2 regions of the Exiguobacterium sp. s160 genome follow, and region 1 is predicted to be linked to the other one. Evidence: riboswitches for the same ligand, from Rfam matches in the RefSeq annotation. Region 1 holds a riboswitch; the other holds the start of a gene.
The links. Region 1 has a riboswitch for S-adenosylmethionine ahead of KNO86_RS04760 (methionine ABC transporter ATP-binding protein). Riboswitches for the same ligand answer to the same signal wherever they lie in the genome.
Positions count from the first base shown of each region.

Region 1 (7,609 bases):
GTCTGAGCTTCATCCAAATCCCCCCTTTTCTTTCATATATGTAGTGTACTTCTCTTTATGAAAGAACACTAGACAAAAAAAGACCCAGGGGATGACCCCTGAGTCGAGACTGCTTATTGTTGTACCGGTACGACCGCACCTTTGTATTCGTCTAAGATCCACTGTTGTGTCTCTTCAGAAGTCAATACTTCGAGGAGTGCTTTGACGCGCTCATCTTCTTCGTCCCCTTCACGTGTGACGATCAGGTTGACGTATGGTGAGTCCTCGCCTTCAAGTGCGATGGCATCTTCAAGTGGGTTGAGACCTGCGTCGATTGCGTAGTTCGTGTTGATGAGGACCGCATCGCCTTCTCCGTTGTTGTAAGCTGTCGGAAGAAGTGCTGCTTCAACGTCTGTTTTGAACTTCAAGTCTTTCGGATTGTCAATGATGTCAGAGACTGTCGCATCGACCGTCTTGCCTTCAGCAAGTGTGATGAGACCTTCTGATTGGAGCATCGTGAGAATTCGTCCGTGGTCAGCGACCGATGAACTCATGATGATTTCTGCGCCTTCAGGAAGTTCGTCGAGCGATTTGTATTTTTGTGAGTACACACCGATTGGCTCGATGTGAACGCCACCCGCAGATGCGAATTTATAGTCTTTGTTTTCAGCCATTTGTGACTTGAGGTATGGCTCGTGTTGGAAGTAGTTCGCATCGAGCTCACCGCTTGCGAGCGTCTTATTCGGAAGCACGTAGTCTTGGAACTTCTTGATTTCGAGTTTGTAGCCTTTTGCTTCATATTCTTCTTGTACGTGCTCTAAAATCTCAGCGTGCGGTACGTTCGACGCACCGACAATCAATGTTTTTTCATCGCCAGAACCTGTTTCTGCCTCTTCTCCGCCGCAAGCCGCGAGAACTGTGAATGCTGATAAAGCTGTCAATCCGAGTACTGTTTTCCAAGTTTTCATTATGAATCCCTCCAAATGGTGTATGTGTAATTAAGCTGAACGTTTATCAATTTTTGTGACGAGTCGGTCACCGATGAACTGGATGACGAACACGATGATCAAGATGAGCACCGTCGCCACGAACGTGACGTCGTTTTGTGAGCGTTGGAAACCTTCCAAGAAGGCCAAGTTCCCGAGTCCGCCGCCTCCGACGACACCGGCCATCGCCGTATAACCGACGATTGCAACGATGGTCACCGTGAGTCCTGAAACGATTGCCGGAAGCGCTTCCGGAATCAAGACTTTATAAATGATTTGCCATTTCGTCGCGCCCATCGATTCCGCTGCCTCGATGACGCCGCGGTCGACTTCACGAAGGGCAAGTTCGACCATACGGGCGTAGAACGGTGCAGCTCCGATGATGAGTGCCGGAAGCGCCGCCGTCGAACCGAGCATCGTACCGAGCAGGAACAACGTGAACGGGATGAGTAAGATGATTAAGATGATGAACGGGATCGAACGGAACACGTTGACGATCGCGCTGACGAAGACGTAAATTGGACGATTCTTCAATAATAGCGATTCGTTTGTAATATAAAGAATCAAACCTAAAGCGAGTCCAATCACAAACGTCGCGACACCCGCGACGAGCGTCATGTACAACGTCTCCCATGTCTGTTCCATCATGATTTGCCAGTCTACGTTAGGAAACATCGCTTTCCACCTCCACTTCTACTGATTGCGAACGAATCGACGCGATGGCGCGTTCGATTTCTCGTGCTTCCCCAATCAATTGGATGAATAGCGTGCCGAGCGCACCGACTTGTGACTGGGTCACGTTCCCGCCGATGATGTTGAATCCGATGTCGTGCGTCTTAAGGACGTCAGACAAAATCGGTTGTTCTGCCGTTTCGTTCAAGAATTTCAATTTGACGATTTGCCCACTCGGATAGCGTGCTTTCAAATGTTCGAACGTGAGCGATAGATCGTCGACTGCCCCGATTTGTTTCACGAATTCTTTCGTGATTGGCTGCTCCGGATGTTGGAACACGTCAGAGACTTGACCTGTCTCAACGACTTTCCCTGCCTCCATCACGGCGACGCGATGACAAATCTTTTGGATGACGTGCATCTCATGCGTGATGAGGACGATTGTCAATCCGAGCTTCTTATTGATGCTGACGAGCAGTTCAAGAATCGAATCCGTCGTCTTCGGGTCGAGCGCGCTTGTCGCTTCGTCACAGAGGAGCACCTCTGGATTGGTAGCGAGCGCGCGGGCAATCCCGACTCGCTGTTTTTGACCGCCGGATAATTGTGACGGATAGCTGTCTTCACGACCTGATAATCCGACGAGCTCGACGAGTTCCTGAACCCGACGCTTCCGCTCACTTGCCGGTACCCCGATCAATTCGAGTGGGAAGCTGATGTTTTCTGCGACCGTGCGCGACCACAGAAGGTTAAAGTGCTGGAAGACCATCGAGACGTTCTTTCGAACCCCTCGTAATTCTTTCGGGCTGAGCTTCGTGAGCTCACTCCCGGCGACCTCGATTTCACCGCTAGACGGTGATTCGAGACGGTTGAGCAATCGGATGAGCGTCGACTTCCCCGCCCCCGAATATCCGATTATTCCAAAAATTTCACCGCGATCAATCGTTAGTGATACATCATCCACCGCCTGGACACGACCATTCTTCGTATCGAACCATTTGGCGACGTTTCGTAATTGAATCAATACATTTCCCTCCTGACAACAAAAAAAGCGCGCACGTTTGAGCAAACGTGCGCACTTTATCGTACGGACAACGATTGCTCTCATCTCTCAAGGTTTCTCACCTTGCTGGAATTAGCACCATTTCGGATTGCTCCGCGGTTGCTGGGCGTCATAGGGCCAGTCCCTCAGCCTCTCTTGATAAGAGTGTTGTGTATTCGATTAGCTTTATCATAGCGACAGCTTTTTCTGCTGTCAAATCATTTTTTCAAAAAAATCAAAAAAAGGTGCCGTCCGAGGACGACACAGAACGTAGCACCTTGAGTCACGGAAGGACAGCCCATAGATGAAAATCTTTTGCCCGTTCAAGATTTACATCCTTATATGGGGGAGATTCACCAATCATCACTCGATCTTGATTTGGACCGTGCGATTATACGGAACGTCTTTCTTCGCTTGATTTTTTTGGGGGACAATCGAAGGGAAGACTGACGTGTATTCGTATAAAGGTAGCAGCGGCTTCACCAAAACGTCTTGATGTCGGGAATATCGCGTCCTATTTTGTGTTCAAGTAAGATGTTGTAATGAATATACCATTCGTGAACTTTCTGTGTCAACTGATTATTTAAAATTTTCAGATTATTCTAATGTTCCTCTCTCACTTTACGAAAGAGAGGACGTGTTGAACGTTTTGAAAAGCGTAAAGACGATCCCGAACCTCGCCATTTTCAAGCTTTAACAGCGCTGGGACGCTCATCACCTGATAAGCTTCAAGTTCTTTTGGGATATAGTTCGCATCGCGCTTTTCAATCTGAATTTCAGGGTCGACCGCCTCGACAACCGTCAACATTTTCTCCGCGACAGCGCATGTACCACACATTGGGGCGTATATATATAAGTATCCGTCTGTAATCATTTTTCTCACCTCTCTTGTCATTATAATAGTCGTTCGAGTCCCGTTCAAAAATCGTGCTCTCGTTAAATTTCAGAATTTTTCAATGATTCTCTTGACTCTTCTGTCTGATAGGAATAATATGGGTTCTAACTTTATCGCTTTTGTACATAACAGCAAAGAAGAAGGACAGGTGAATGAATGATGACGGAACAAGCAACAGGTACGACAAAGCAATTTACGATGAACGTCTTAAACGGTCTCAGTATGGCGATTCTGATCGCCCTCATCCCGAGCGCGCTGCTCGGCGAACTCACGAAAGCTATACTCCCTTATTTTCCGTCTCTTCAATTCATATTGGATGCGACGACGATTGCGATGCGCCTCCTCCCGGCCATTATCGGTCTTGCCGTCGCGATGCAGTTCGGTCGATCGATTTTAGAGGCTGGAACGATTGCCATCGCAACCTATGTCGGCAGTGGCGCCGTTCGAATTAATGAAGGTGCGTTCGTGATGGCCGGAATCGGTGACGTAATCACAGCCGGTGTGACCGCTGCAATCGCTACGATTCTTGTCATGAAGCTCGCTCCCCACTTGAAGACGTATACGGTCATCGTCATGCCGATGACCGTCATTGTCGTCGCAGGCGGCATCGGTGCCTTCTTATTGACGTATATCTCACAGATCACGACATACATCGGATACCTCATCATGACGATGACGGATCTTCAACCGGTTCTCATGGGCATCCTGATTGCGATGGCGTTCTCGCTCATCATCGTCTCGCCGATTTCGACTGTCGGGATTGCAACGGCCATCAGTCTATCAGGCGTTGCGGCTGGTGCGGCAAACCTCGGCGTCGTTGCCGCTGGATTCGGTCTCGCCATCGCAGGTTGGCAGGCGAACGCGACCGGGACATCGATCGCCCACTTCCTCGGGTCACCGAAGATTCAAATGGCAAATTTCGTCCGCCGCCCGATTATGATGCTTCCGATTTTGGCGAATGCGGCCATCCTCGTTGCGCTCGCTGGTATATTAAGAATCGAAGGAACTCCAATCAGCGCAGGGTTTGGCGTATCTGGACTCATCGGACCGGTAAACGCGCTACATCTCATGCCGGGCGGGTTCGCCTTGTTCAACGTGCTTCTTGTGATCGTCTTGTTCGGGCTTATTCCAGTCGGGCTCGGGATTTTCTTCTATCGTGTGTTCGAACGGGCGACGCTCGTCAAATCGGACCATTACCGACTCGATTTCGAGTGAACATAAAAAAAAGCCGGCTTCTCCAATTAGGAGAGGCCGGTTTTACTTATCCTTGAATCATCGCTTCATATTCTTCTGCAGACATGAGTTTGTCGAGGTCTGACTCTTCCGTCAACTCAACTTCGACCATCCATGCATTTTCAAACGGTGACTCGTTGACGAGTTCTGGAGAATCGGCAAGGTCTTCGTTCACTGCTGTGATGCGTCCAGATACTGGCGCATACAACTCAGAGACCGTCTTCACTGATTCGACTGAACCGAATGGCTCGTCGAGTAGGATTGTACCGTCAACTTCTGGGAGTTCCACAAACACGATATCCCCTAGTTCGCTTTGTGCGAAATCCGTGATGCCGATGCGGGCTTTCGTTCCGTTCACTTCTACCCACTCATGTTCTTTTGAATAACGTAAATTTGCTGGTACTTTGCTCATCCTAACTTCCCCCTCAAATAAATTAGACTCACATCTGTATTATAGCACTTAGCCCCAAACGTCCGTAAAGGACTTTTCTGAAAATCCGACCGTCGTTTTTTCACCATTTGTGACGATTGGACGCTTCAAAAGCATACCATTGCTTGATAATAGCTCAAGTTGTTCGTCTTCTGATAGATTTGGTAGCTTGTCTTTGATGCCTTCGTTTCGATAGACTTGCCCGCTCGTATTGAAGAATTTCTTAAGCGGCAAGTCCGATTGTTTCCAAAGCTCGGCGAGTTCTTCTTTCGTCGGTGTCGATTCGACGATATGAACGTATGTATACTCGACGCCTTGCTCTTTCAACCATTTTTCTGCTTTTTTACACGTACTGCATGGTGGATAGCCGTATAGTGTCACCATCTGTTCATCACCTCTCTCATCAATGTAGCACATCTAGAGAAATCAATTCACGTCTCAAGCAACCGTTCGATTTCTCGCTTCATCGTCGGATTGACGGAATGTCGCTCTTCGATAAAACGTAAGATGACCGCCGCCGCGACGCCCGACTTGCCATATCCTAATACCCCGCCCATCAAGAAAGAAATCATTTGTGGATATCTCGACTCAACCCGACGTGTCGGGTTGAACGGGTCCCCTTGCCCACCGAGCGCCTTCAAGACGTTTTGAACGGCCGCGACTTGGACGAGTTCGAATCCGGCGAGCGTCTCGCCCCGACGTTCCCGAAGCAAGCCGACATATAGGTTCGTCAACGCTTCTTCATAATAGTAAGCCGTCGCTTCACGCGCGATCTCGAGACGTGGTGACGCGAACACGTCGAGTGCTTCATCCCGTCGCCAGACGACCCGTCCTGGTGTATAGGCGATCGTCGCGAGTTCATGTACTTCAAAGACAGCGAACTCACCATAGATGCCGTCATGATACATGATCTTGTGCCCATCTTTCGTGTTTTGGAATTGATAATGAAGCGGCTCGACTTCAAGCCAGTCAAGTCGGTCGATAAAGCGTGCCTTCTGCCCGTCCTCGACAATTAAAAAGAAATCGAGGTCCGAGTAATCATCCAACCGCTCCGTCTCTTGTCCGATCGACCCTAATGCAAGCAGCATCAGCGTCCCTTCGTGTGCGGCAACCGATTCTCCGATTCGTTCCATTCGTTCAAGCAATCTATCGCGTGTTCTCATCGTCTTTCCCCCTCGTTTCTATTGTACGTGGCGAACAGACCAAAAAGAAAGGGCCGACCGCGTCCGGTCCACCCTTTCTGTCGATTGAATTACACGATAAACTTGTTCGCTTTGATGAGGCTCGCAGCGACTTCACGCTTCGTCCCGATCACATTGATTGGCTGGTAGCGGCTGAACTTCTTCATTGCCGAGAGAAGCATGCGCTGCTCATCACCAGACGCCGCTGCATACAATACTTCTTTCGCCATGAGTTCGACTTGTTTGAACACTTGCTCCGCAAAGATTTCTGTATAGCGGACTTTGAGCGTGTTCTTCTCTTCGCCTGTGCGTGCAATCGCTTTTTCTGTACGAGCGATGGCTGCTTCAAGCGCATAGATAGCACTGATCATGTCTGCAATCTTCGCCAAGATTTCTTGTTCATTTTGAAGGTCTTGTTGATACTTCTGAACCGCTGTACCTGCGACCATCAAGTTGATCTTCTTCATGTTCGAAAGGAGCATCTTCTCGCGTGCGAGTGGTGAGCCGTCCAATTCTTGCGGCATGTAGCTCATGAGCTCTTTTTGAAGTTTTTGTGCTTCTGCGAGGAGCGGCAATTCACCTTTCATCGCTTTCTTGAGAAGTGTACCCGGAACGATCAAACGGTTGATCTCGTTCGTTCCTTCAAAGATGCGGTTGATGCGTGAGTCACGATAGAGGTTTTCGACTTCATACTCTGCCATGAATCCGTATCCACCATGGATTTGAACTGCTTCGTCGACAACGTAGTCGAACGTTTCAGAAGCGAATACTTTGTTGAGTGAGCATTCGATCGCATATTCAGCAATCGCTTGTGCGACTTTTGATCCGTCGCGCATGTTCTCGTCACCAAGTGCGTCGAGGCTATCTTGGAACAAGCCGCCCGTACGATACACTGAGCTTTCCATCGCATAGATGTTGGCTGCCATCGTTGCCAATTTCTCTTGGATGAGCGGGAATTGGCTGATTGGTGTCTTGAACTGTTTGCGCTCGTTCGAATATTGTACCGAGAGGTCGAACGCACGTTTTGAAGACCCAACTGCTCCGACTGCGAGTTTGTATCGACCGACGTTCAAGATGTTGAAGGCGATGACGTGACCTTTTCCAATTTCACCGAGAAGGTTGTCGACTGGTACTTCGACATCTTCAAGGATGAGCGTACGTGTCGACGATCCCTTGATCCCCATCTTCTGCTCT
Region 1 is NZ_JACSKK010000001.1:922,180-929,788, forward strand. It holds gene KNO86_RS04745 (MDR family MFS transporter) at 1-13, opposite strand, end outside; gene KNO86_RS04750 (MetQ/NlpA family ABC transporter substrate-binding protein) at 114-947, opposite strand; gene KNO86_RS04755 (methionine ABC transporter permease) at 978-1,640, opposite strand; gene KNO86_RS04760 (methionine ABC transporter ATP-binding protein) at 1,630-2,658, opposite strand; SAM riboswitch class I at 2,736-2,842, opposite strand; gene KNO86_RS04765 (thioredoxin family protein) at 3,293-3,550, opposite strand; gene KNO86_RS04770 (PTS sugar transporter subunit IIC) at 3,731-4,786, shown strand; gene gcvH (glycine cleavage system protein GcvH) at 4,833-5,216, opposite strand; gene KNO86_RS04780 (arsenate reductase family protein) at 5,265-5,618, opposite strand; gene KNO86_RS04785 (hypothetical protein) at 5,666-6,397, opposite strand; gene KNO86_RS04790 (acyl-CoA dehydrogenase family protein) at 6,487-7,609, opposite strand, start outside.

Region 2 (7,609 bases), on a different contig from region 1:
CCGTTGTCGTTTATTTTAATTTCATTGCTTGTCATCATTTTTCAACTCGACTCGATCGAAGTCAAAGGTGTGTACTTCACATTTTCTGAAAGTATCGTCTTAATTTTATTTTTATTCTTTGGATTCGAAACAGCACTCATCGTCAACCAAATCGGATTGTTCGTCTTTCAATTCGCCAATTTGAAACCGAAAGTCGCCATCCGTCGTTTCCGCTTCACGTATCCGTGGAATGCCATTACAGCTTACTTAGAAATTGTCATCCCAGCAGCGGTCTATCTCGCCCTTGGTGGGGAGACCGGTCTCGACTTTTATTCGCAAGATTCGTTCGTGCCGCTCGCTGGATTGTTCCTTGCCATCTTCTTAAATACGGTGTTTCAAAAGTATCAGGTGAGATGGTGGTTCCGCGTCGACATCGCATTGAGCGACTTTATGAAGATTGCCTTCTATACGTACGTCGTCAGTTTGATTTTCATCTTAGCGGCAGCGTTTTTCCGAGAGACCAACTTACTCGTCGTCAGTAGCATCGCCGCTGCGTTGACGTTCTTCATCAAGCGGCTTCTTATTCAAAAAGAGCGGCAAGATGCATTCAAATCCTTGATTGAGCAATACGATGAAGCGAAAGAGGCTGTTTCCTTGTCGCAGAGCGAGGCGCAAGCCATCGAAGTATTTTTAAGTCAATGCGAACAGCTGAATCATTATGATGAAGGGTATGTCGAGTTTAAATTATTTGAACGCACCCTGTACTTTGATTTAAAGACGCGACAGCCCATCGATCGACCCATCGTCTTTACGTTGCTTGACATGAGTCAGCCAATCGAGCAAGTCCTCGACTATGAAATGCGCTTTGAATGGGATACTTCCCTTTCTGATGCTTTCCACGACGATTACCACAGCTTCGTTTCTGTTCGTTCGGAGGAAATCGAAGAGATTCGCACCTGGATTGTTATGATGGGAGAACCTGTATACGGTTATCCAAAGATTATTCAGCACGAAATCATCAAATTGTTAAAATCGTTCAACCGAACCATTAGCCGTTGTCACGAACGGGACCGCCTCTATACCGAGAGTCGGACGGACAGTTTAACGCTTCTTGCTAATGCGCGTGCATTTTATGAATATGGCATTCAACAAATATCCGATATGTCGGTATATCCGATATCGGTTGCCATGCTCGATATTGATTTTTTCAAAAAGATTAACGATACGTACGGTCATCAGGTCGGGGACCATGTCTTACAAGAGTTCGGACGACGAATCCGTCAAGTGCTCCGTCCAGACGACTTTGCTGCACGTTATGGTGGCGAAGAATTTATTTTATTGCTCAATCATTGTGATATGCACCAAGCGATTGAAATCACGGAGCGGATTCGCCATCAAATCGAAGCGAAACCGTTTCATGTTGACCACCACGAGATTTCTGTCACCGCCTCCATCGGGGTCGACACAATTGAAGCGTTCGGGAACAAGCGTCTCGATGATACGATTCGAAATGCGGACCGTGCCCTGTATGTTGGCGGAAAATATGCAGGACGTAACCGTGTGGCGCACTTCAACAATTTAACGACGTAAACTCCCCTTTCTCACATCGAATTGGGGAGTTTTTAGGTTGACAACGGGATTTGAAACAGGTACGTTAGGGAACGTGTTTGATAATAGGATAACTTAACTTTTTATCGAGAGAGACGGAGGGACTGGCCCTATGAAGTCTCGGCAGCGGGGAACCTGTGCCAAATCCAGCGGACGATAGTCCGAAAGATGAAAAGGGTATTTCACACGAAGGACCTTTTTCTCAAGAAAAAGGTCCTTTTTATTTTTTAGTGAGGTGATTATTTTGGAACAACCAACAGCAAACAAATGGGCACTCTTGCCGTTACTCGTCTTCTTACTCTTCTTCATCGGAGCGGGTGTCTATTACGGAGACTTCTATAAGTTTCCGGTACTCGTTGCGGCCATCATCGCCTTGATGGTTGCGGCATTCATGACAAAAGGAAGTGCCACTCAAACCGTCGAGCGCATCGCGCAAGGTGCCGGAAATCCGGGAATCATCATTATGATTTTTATCTTCTTACTGGCCGGTGCCTTTTCAACGGTAGCTGAATCAATCGGTGCCATCGACGCGACGGTCAACGCGGCGTTGACGCTTTTACCCCCATCGCTTCTCTTAAGTGGACTATTCGTCATTGCTGCTTTCATTTCAATGGCAATGGGTACATCGACCGGAACGATTGCGGCACTTGCGCCGATTGCCCTCGGTATTCATGAGGAAAGTGGTGTGAACGTCGCCATCGCAGCCGCGGCAGTTGTCGGCGGAGCCATGTTCGGAGACAACCTTTCATTCATTTCGGATACGACCATTGCTGCCGTTAGGACACAACGGACGAACATGCGCGATAAATTCCGAACGAACTTCTGGATCGTGCTACCAGCTGCCATCATCACGACGATTTTACTCGCCGTCTTGTCGAACGGTGAATCGACGGTTGATGTCGCTGCATTCGAATGGTATAAACTTATTCCGTATCTCGCGGTCATCGGACTGGCGTTAACGGGACTGAACGTCATTCTCGTCCTGTTGGGCGGGATCACGCTAACCGGAATCATCGGTCTTCTCGACGGAAGCTTATCCGTCACAGCATTTGTGACCGCTATCGCCGATGGTATGGTCGGTATGGCCGAAATCTCGTTCTTGACGTTACTCATGGGCGGCCTCGTCGGACTTATTTCGCACAACGGCGGACTCACGTATTTGCGTGATGCGTTGACATCACGGATTCAAAAACGTGCTGGTGCCGAGTGGAGTATCGCGGGTCTCGTCAGTGCGACGAACGTAGCGACCGCGAACAATACGATTTCCATTCTCGTAGCCGGACCACTCGCCGCGAACATTGCGGACGAATACGACATCGAACGGAAAAAATCAGCGAGTGTGCTCGATATCTTCTCATGTGGTGTACAAGGGATTCTCCCATACGGAGCGCAACTTCTCATCGCCGCAGAGTTGACGAAGACCGCTTCGCCTGACCTCGTCCCGTTCATGTTTTATCCGTTCCTCCTCTTTATTTGTGGAGGAATTGCGATTGCATTCAACTTCCCGCGTTTTAAAAAGCAGTCTTAAACGACAAACACCCCTTGTTCAAAGGGGTGTTTGTCGTTTAGTGATCATCTCTTGCTTCAATTGCTCGTTGCGTTTTTTGAAAGCGCGTCGTTTGAGCACTTCTTCTAGTCCTCGACTGATGGCCCACAATGCGACCAAAAGCAGACCGAGCATCGATAAGCGAAACGGGCTTTGGATAAATTCTTCCCATTGATCCCCGATGACCGAGAAAATGACGACGACGAGTAGTTTCCCGAATCCCGCCGCCAAAATGAACGTACGGAGCGGCATCTGAATGAGCGCCAGCAAATAGGTGATCAAACTGACCGGGATGAACGGGAGCGAATACAAGAACCCGAGTGAAATCGGACTCATATGGTTGATTCGTTCTAACCAATAGACCGCCGCTTTATGTTTCTCGAGCCAGCGCGTCATCGGTTTACGAAACACATATCGGACCGCCACGAAGACGACAATCGTTCCGAGTAAGTTCCCGATCCATGATAAAAGGACCCCTAACAAAAAACCATATGTTGCCGCATTCGCTGAAATGATTAAAACGAGTGGCAAAAACGGAAAGATCGCTTCTAAAAACGGAGCGCCGAGTCCGGCCCAAGGACCGCCAGGCAAACTTTGAAGCCATTCGATTAATTGGATGATGTACTGTTGGAGAGAAGTGAGCATAGTCGTTCCACCTTCAACTTTCGTTACTACTACTCTAATACCCGAATTCGATTTTCAAGACGCATCTCCCTGCATTCGTCAAAAAAAATTAAAAACCATTTGCGAAAATTCGTCGTGATATTTATCATATAATAATGGACTTGTGGTTGCAGGCAAGTCTATTCGTCGAACGACACAACCCAACGTTCGTTTTCCTGCAAAAAACTGAACACAGGGGAGCAACACAACATGGAAACAAAACCAATGCGGGTCTTGCTGTACTATAAGTACGTCAACATCGAAGACCCAGAAACACTCACGCAAGAACATTTGAAGTATTGTAAAGACCTTGGCATCAAAGGACGCATCTTGATTTCCTCCGAAGGAATCAACGGGACGTGCTCTGGTACTTGGGAACAGACTGAGCAATACATGAACGACTTGAAAGCAAACCCACTCTTCAGCGATATCGAGTTCAAAATCGATGAAGTCGAAGAGCATGCGTTCAAGAAAATTTTTGTCCGTCACAAGAAAGAGCTCGTGACGTGGCGCTTTGATGGTGAGTTTGATGTACCGAAACAACACGGTGCATACCTCGAACCAGCAGAATGGAAAGAGATGATGAATCGTGATGATGTCGTCATCCTCGACGTTCGTAACAACTACGAGTACGAACTTGGTCACTTTAAAAACGCGATCAAAATCGATGTAGAGGCTTCACGTTACATGCCAGAATGGCTCGAAGAGAACAAAGACCTCTACGAAGGGAAAACACTGCTCACGTACTGTACTGGTGGCGTCCGTTGCGAGAAATTTACAGCATATATGCGTGACCAAGGTCACGACAACATCTTCCACTTAAAAGGTGGCGTCGCAATGTATGGAAAAGACGAAGCGACGAAAGGTGAAAACTGGGATGGTGAGCTTTACGTCTTTGACGAGCGCATCAACGTCCCTGTTAACTCTGTGAACCCGACTGTTGTTTCACACTGCATGCACTGTGGAACCGAGACGGTTCGTTACGTTAATTGTGCTAACCCGGAGTGTAATGTACAGCATTTCTGTTGTGAAGAGTGTGAACCGAAACAAATGCGTTCATGCTCGAAAGAGTGTCAAGAACACCCACGCAACCGTTATATCATCGACAACATTGCAGAGAAACTTCAGGAAACTGAAGGAGTAGTCGGGTAACAAAAATCGACCAAAAGGTGTCATGGACAAGCTGTCCTTGACACCTTTTTTTGACGAAATCTTAACGTCTAGTCTGCCCCGCTTTCGGGTATAGTGAAGTTACTATGTCAGACAGGAAGTGAATAGATGCATGTTTAACGAACCTTTACTCGCTGCGATTCTTGCTTGGTTTATCGCCCAAGCAGCCAAGCTCGTAACCGAACTCATTAAAACAAGGGATTTTGAAATTGAAATCATGTTCGCTTCAGGCGGCATGCCGAGTTCACATTCGTCCACGGTCGTCGCACTCGCTACGGCAATCGGACGGATGGAAGGCATCGACTCGAGTATGTTTGCCCTCGCTGTCGTCTTCGCCACCATCGTCATGTACGATGCGACCGGCGTCCGTCAAGCAGTCGGTTTTCAGGCCCGACTATTGAACGATTATTTCAAAGGGATCAAACACGAAACTCCACTTTTGAATGAACTTGTCGGGCACACGCCGTTCCAAGTCATCGTCGGGGCGTTGCTCGGTCTCGTTGTCGGATTGTTTTTCCCGATGTAATCCACTAAAGGTATGTCATTTCTCACACTCTCGATTCTTTTTGTGAAGTTTCACAAAGAAGAAGTTATACTCAGAGAAAGGAGGAATCGACATGCCTTTTTTGCAGAAATCTTATGAGTCTCTCGATACACTCGCCGAAGCAATCGGTCAAGCGATTCGAGCACCCATCACGATTGAAAATCGCCACCACCAGTTGCTGGCGTATAGCACCCATCCTGATTCGACCGACCCGGCCAGGATCGCCACGATCATTGGTCGTCGTGTCCCAGAAGCCGTTATTGAAGATTTGTGGGAAAGTGGGATTTTACGAGAAGTCATTGACCAAGATGAGCCTGTCGTCATTCCAGCACGGCTCGCTGTCGGGCTCGGCGAGCGTGCCGCCATCGTGATCAAACAACATGACGAAGTACTCGGTTATATTTGGAGCTTGGCTCGAACGAATCCGTTTACCACTCAAGAATTAGCCATCTTGCAAGAAGGAGCGACCATTGCCAAGAAGTTGCTCATGACAATCGCGATGCACGAACGACGCATTAGCGCGGAACTTGAACGCTTTTTACTAGATGTGCTCGCTTCCCCGACACTCTCCGATCCCAATCGCGAACGACTGAACGAACTCGCCCCCATTGCGGTCGCCAGTCGATTGACGATCATTGAATGCGCTCAACCGATCACCCCACAACTCGCTGAACGTCTGCATTATGTGCTTGCGACCCAAGAGGCGATTGAAGTGGTCTTACATGCCATCGATGGACAGCAATTACTCGTCTGGCATTACATGAAATCCGAACTTTCCGATGAAGAAGTGGAATTGCTCGCTTGGGCGGAACGATTCGAACAGTTGCTTCAAGACAAGTTCACTGAATCCGAACCACGAATCGGAATCAGTCGGCGCTTTTTCGAGAGTGACATGCTGTACGCCGCAGCGGAAGAGGCGCGACGTGTCACAACACTTCGTCGTAAGTTCCCTCTTGAGCTCGCGACTTCTCGCGCCTTTGAACAGATTGGAATTTATCAGCTCGTCCCGGAACTGGCACGTCGCATCGGACTTCGACTGGAAACCCATCCGACCGTTGAACGGTTGCAACACTATGACTCGTCCCATCAGACCGAACTCGTGAAGACGCTCGAATGGTATTTTTATTTCGATGGGAACGTAAAGCGGGTCGCCGCCCACCTTCATATCCATCCGAATACCGTCTTGTATCGGATTCGACGCATCGAAGAGTTGACGAATATCACGCAAGTTTCCTTACCCGAACGTTCCATGATTTATTTGGCGATTAAAGCCGGCCAATATCGATTAGAAGACTAGGCGTTCGCTTTGTGTTTTTTCACAAAGTGAGCGTCTTCGTTTTTAGAATCCATGATAAAGACAGCGTTTTCGAATGGGTCTATACTAGGGGTGTGAACAATTTGTGTCAACGGAATGAAAGGGGAATGTTCCATGAAAATCGGGGTATTAAAAGAGATTAAAAACAATGAAAATCGGGTGGCTTTGACACCGATGGGTGCATTTATGTTAACGGAACTTGGTCATGACGTCTTCGTCGAAACAAATGCCGGTCTCGGCAGTGGTTTCACGAATATGGAATATATCGATGCCGGTGCAACAATTGTCGAAACGGCGAAAGAAGTATGGGAAGGCGTCGAACTTGCGCTCAAAGTGAAAGAGCCGCAGCCGTCTGAATATCAATACTTCCGTCCTGATCTGACGCTCTTCACGTATTTGCACTTAGCGGCAGAACCAGAATTAACGAAAGCACTCGTCGAATCAGGCATCACTGCTATCGCGTATGAGACGGTCGAAGTCGATCGGACGTTACCACTTCTCACACCGATGAGTGAAGTCGCAGGTCGTATGGCTGCTCAAATCGGGGCACAGATTCTCGAAAAACCGCACGGTGGAAAAGGAATCCTCATGTCAGGTCTTCCGGGCGTACCTCGTGCGAACGTCACGGTCATCGGGGGCGGTGTCGTCGGAACGAACGCAGCGCGTATCGCCATCGGTCTCGGGGCAAGCGTTACCTTGATGGACATCAGCCCAGCTCGTCTTCGTCAAATCGACGACTTGTTCGGAAACACAATCAACACATTAATCTCGAACAAATACAATA
Region 2 is NZ_JACSKK010000004.1:158,812-166,420, reverse strand. It holds gene KNO86_RS10445 (GGDEF domain-containing protein) at 1-1,569, shown strand, start outside; SAM riboswitch class I at 1,668-1,762, shown strand; gene KNO86_RS10440 (Na+/H+ antiporter NhaC family protein) at 1,832-3,115, shown strand; gene KNO86_RS10435 (TVP38/TMEM64 family protein) at 3,134-3,778, opposite strand; gene trhO (oxygen-dependent tRNA uridine(34) hydroxylase TrhO) at 4,007-4,948, shown strand; gene KNO86_RS10425 (divergent PAP2 family protein) at 5,067-5,492, shown strand; gene KNO86_RS10420 (PucR family transcriptional regulator) at 5,584-6,807, shown strand; gene ald (alanine dehydrogenase) at 6,940-7,609, shown strand, end outside.
Region 2: another riboswitch for S-adenosylmethionine. It lies ahead of KNO86_RS10440 (Na+/H+ antiporter NhaC family protein); the one in region 1 lies ahead of KNO86_RS04760 (methionine ABC transporter ATP-binding protein).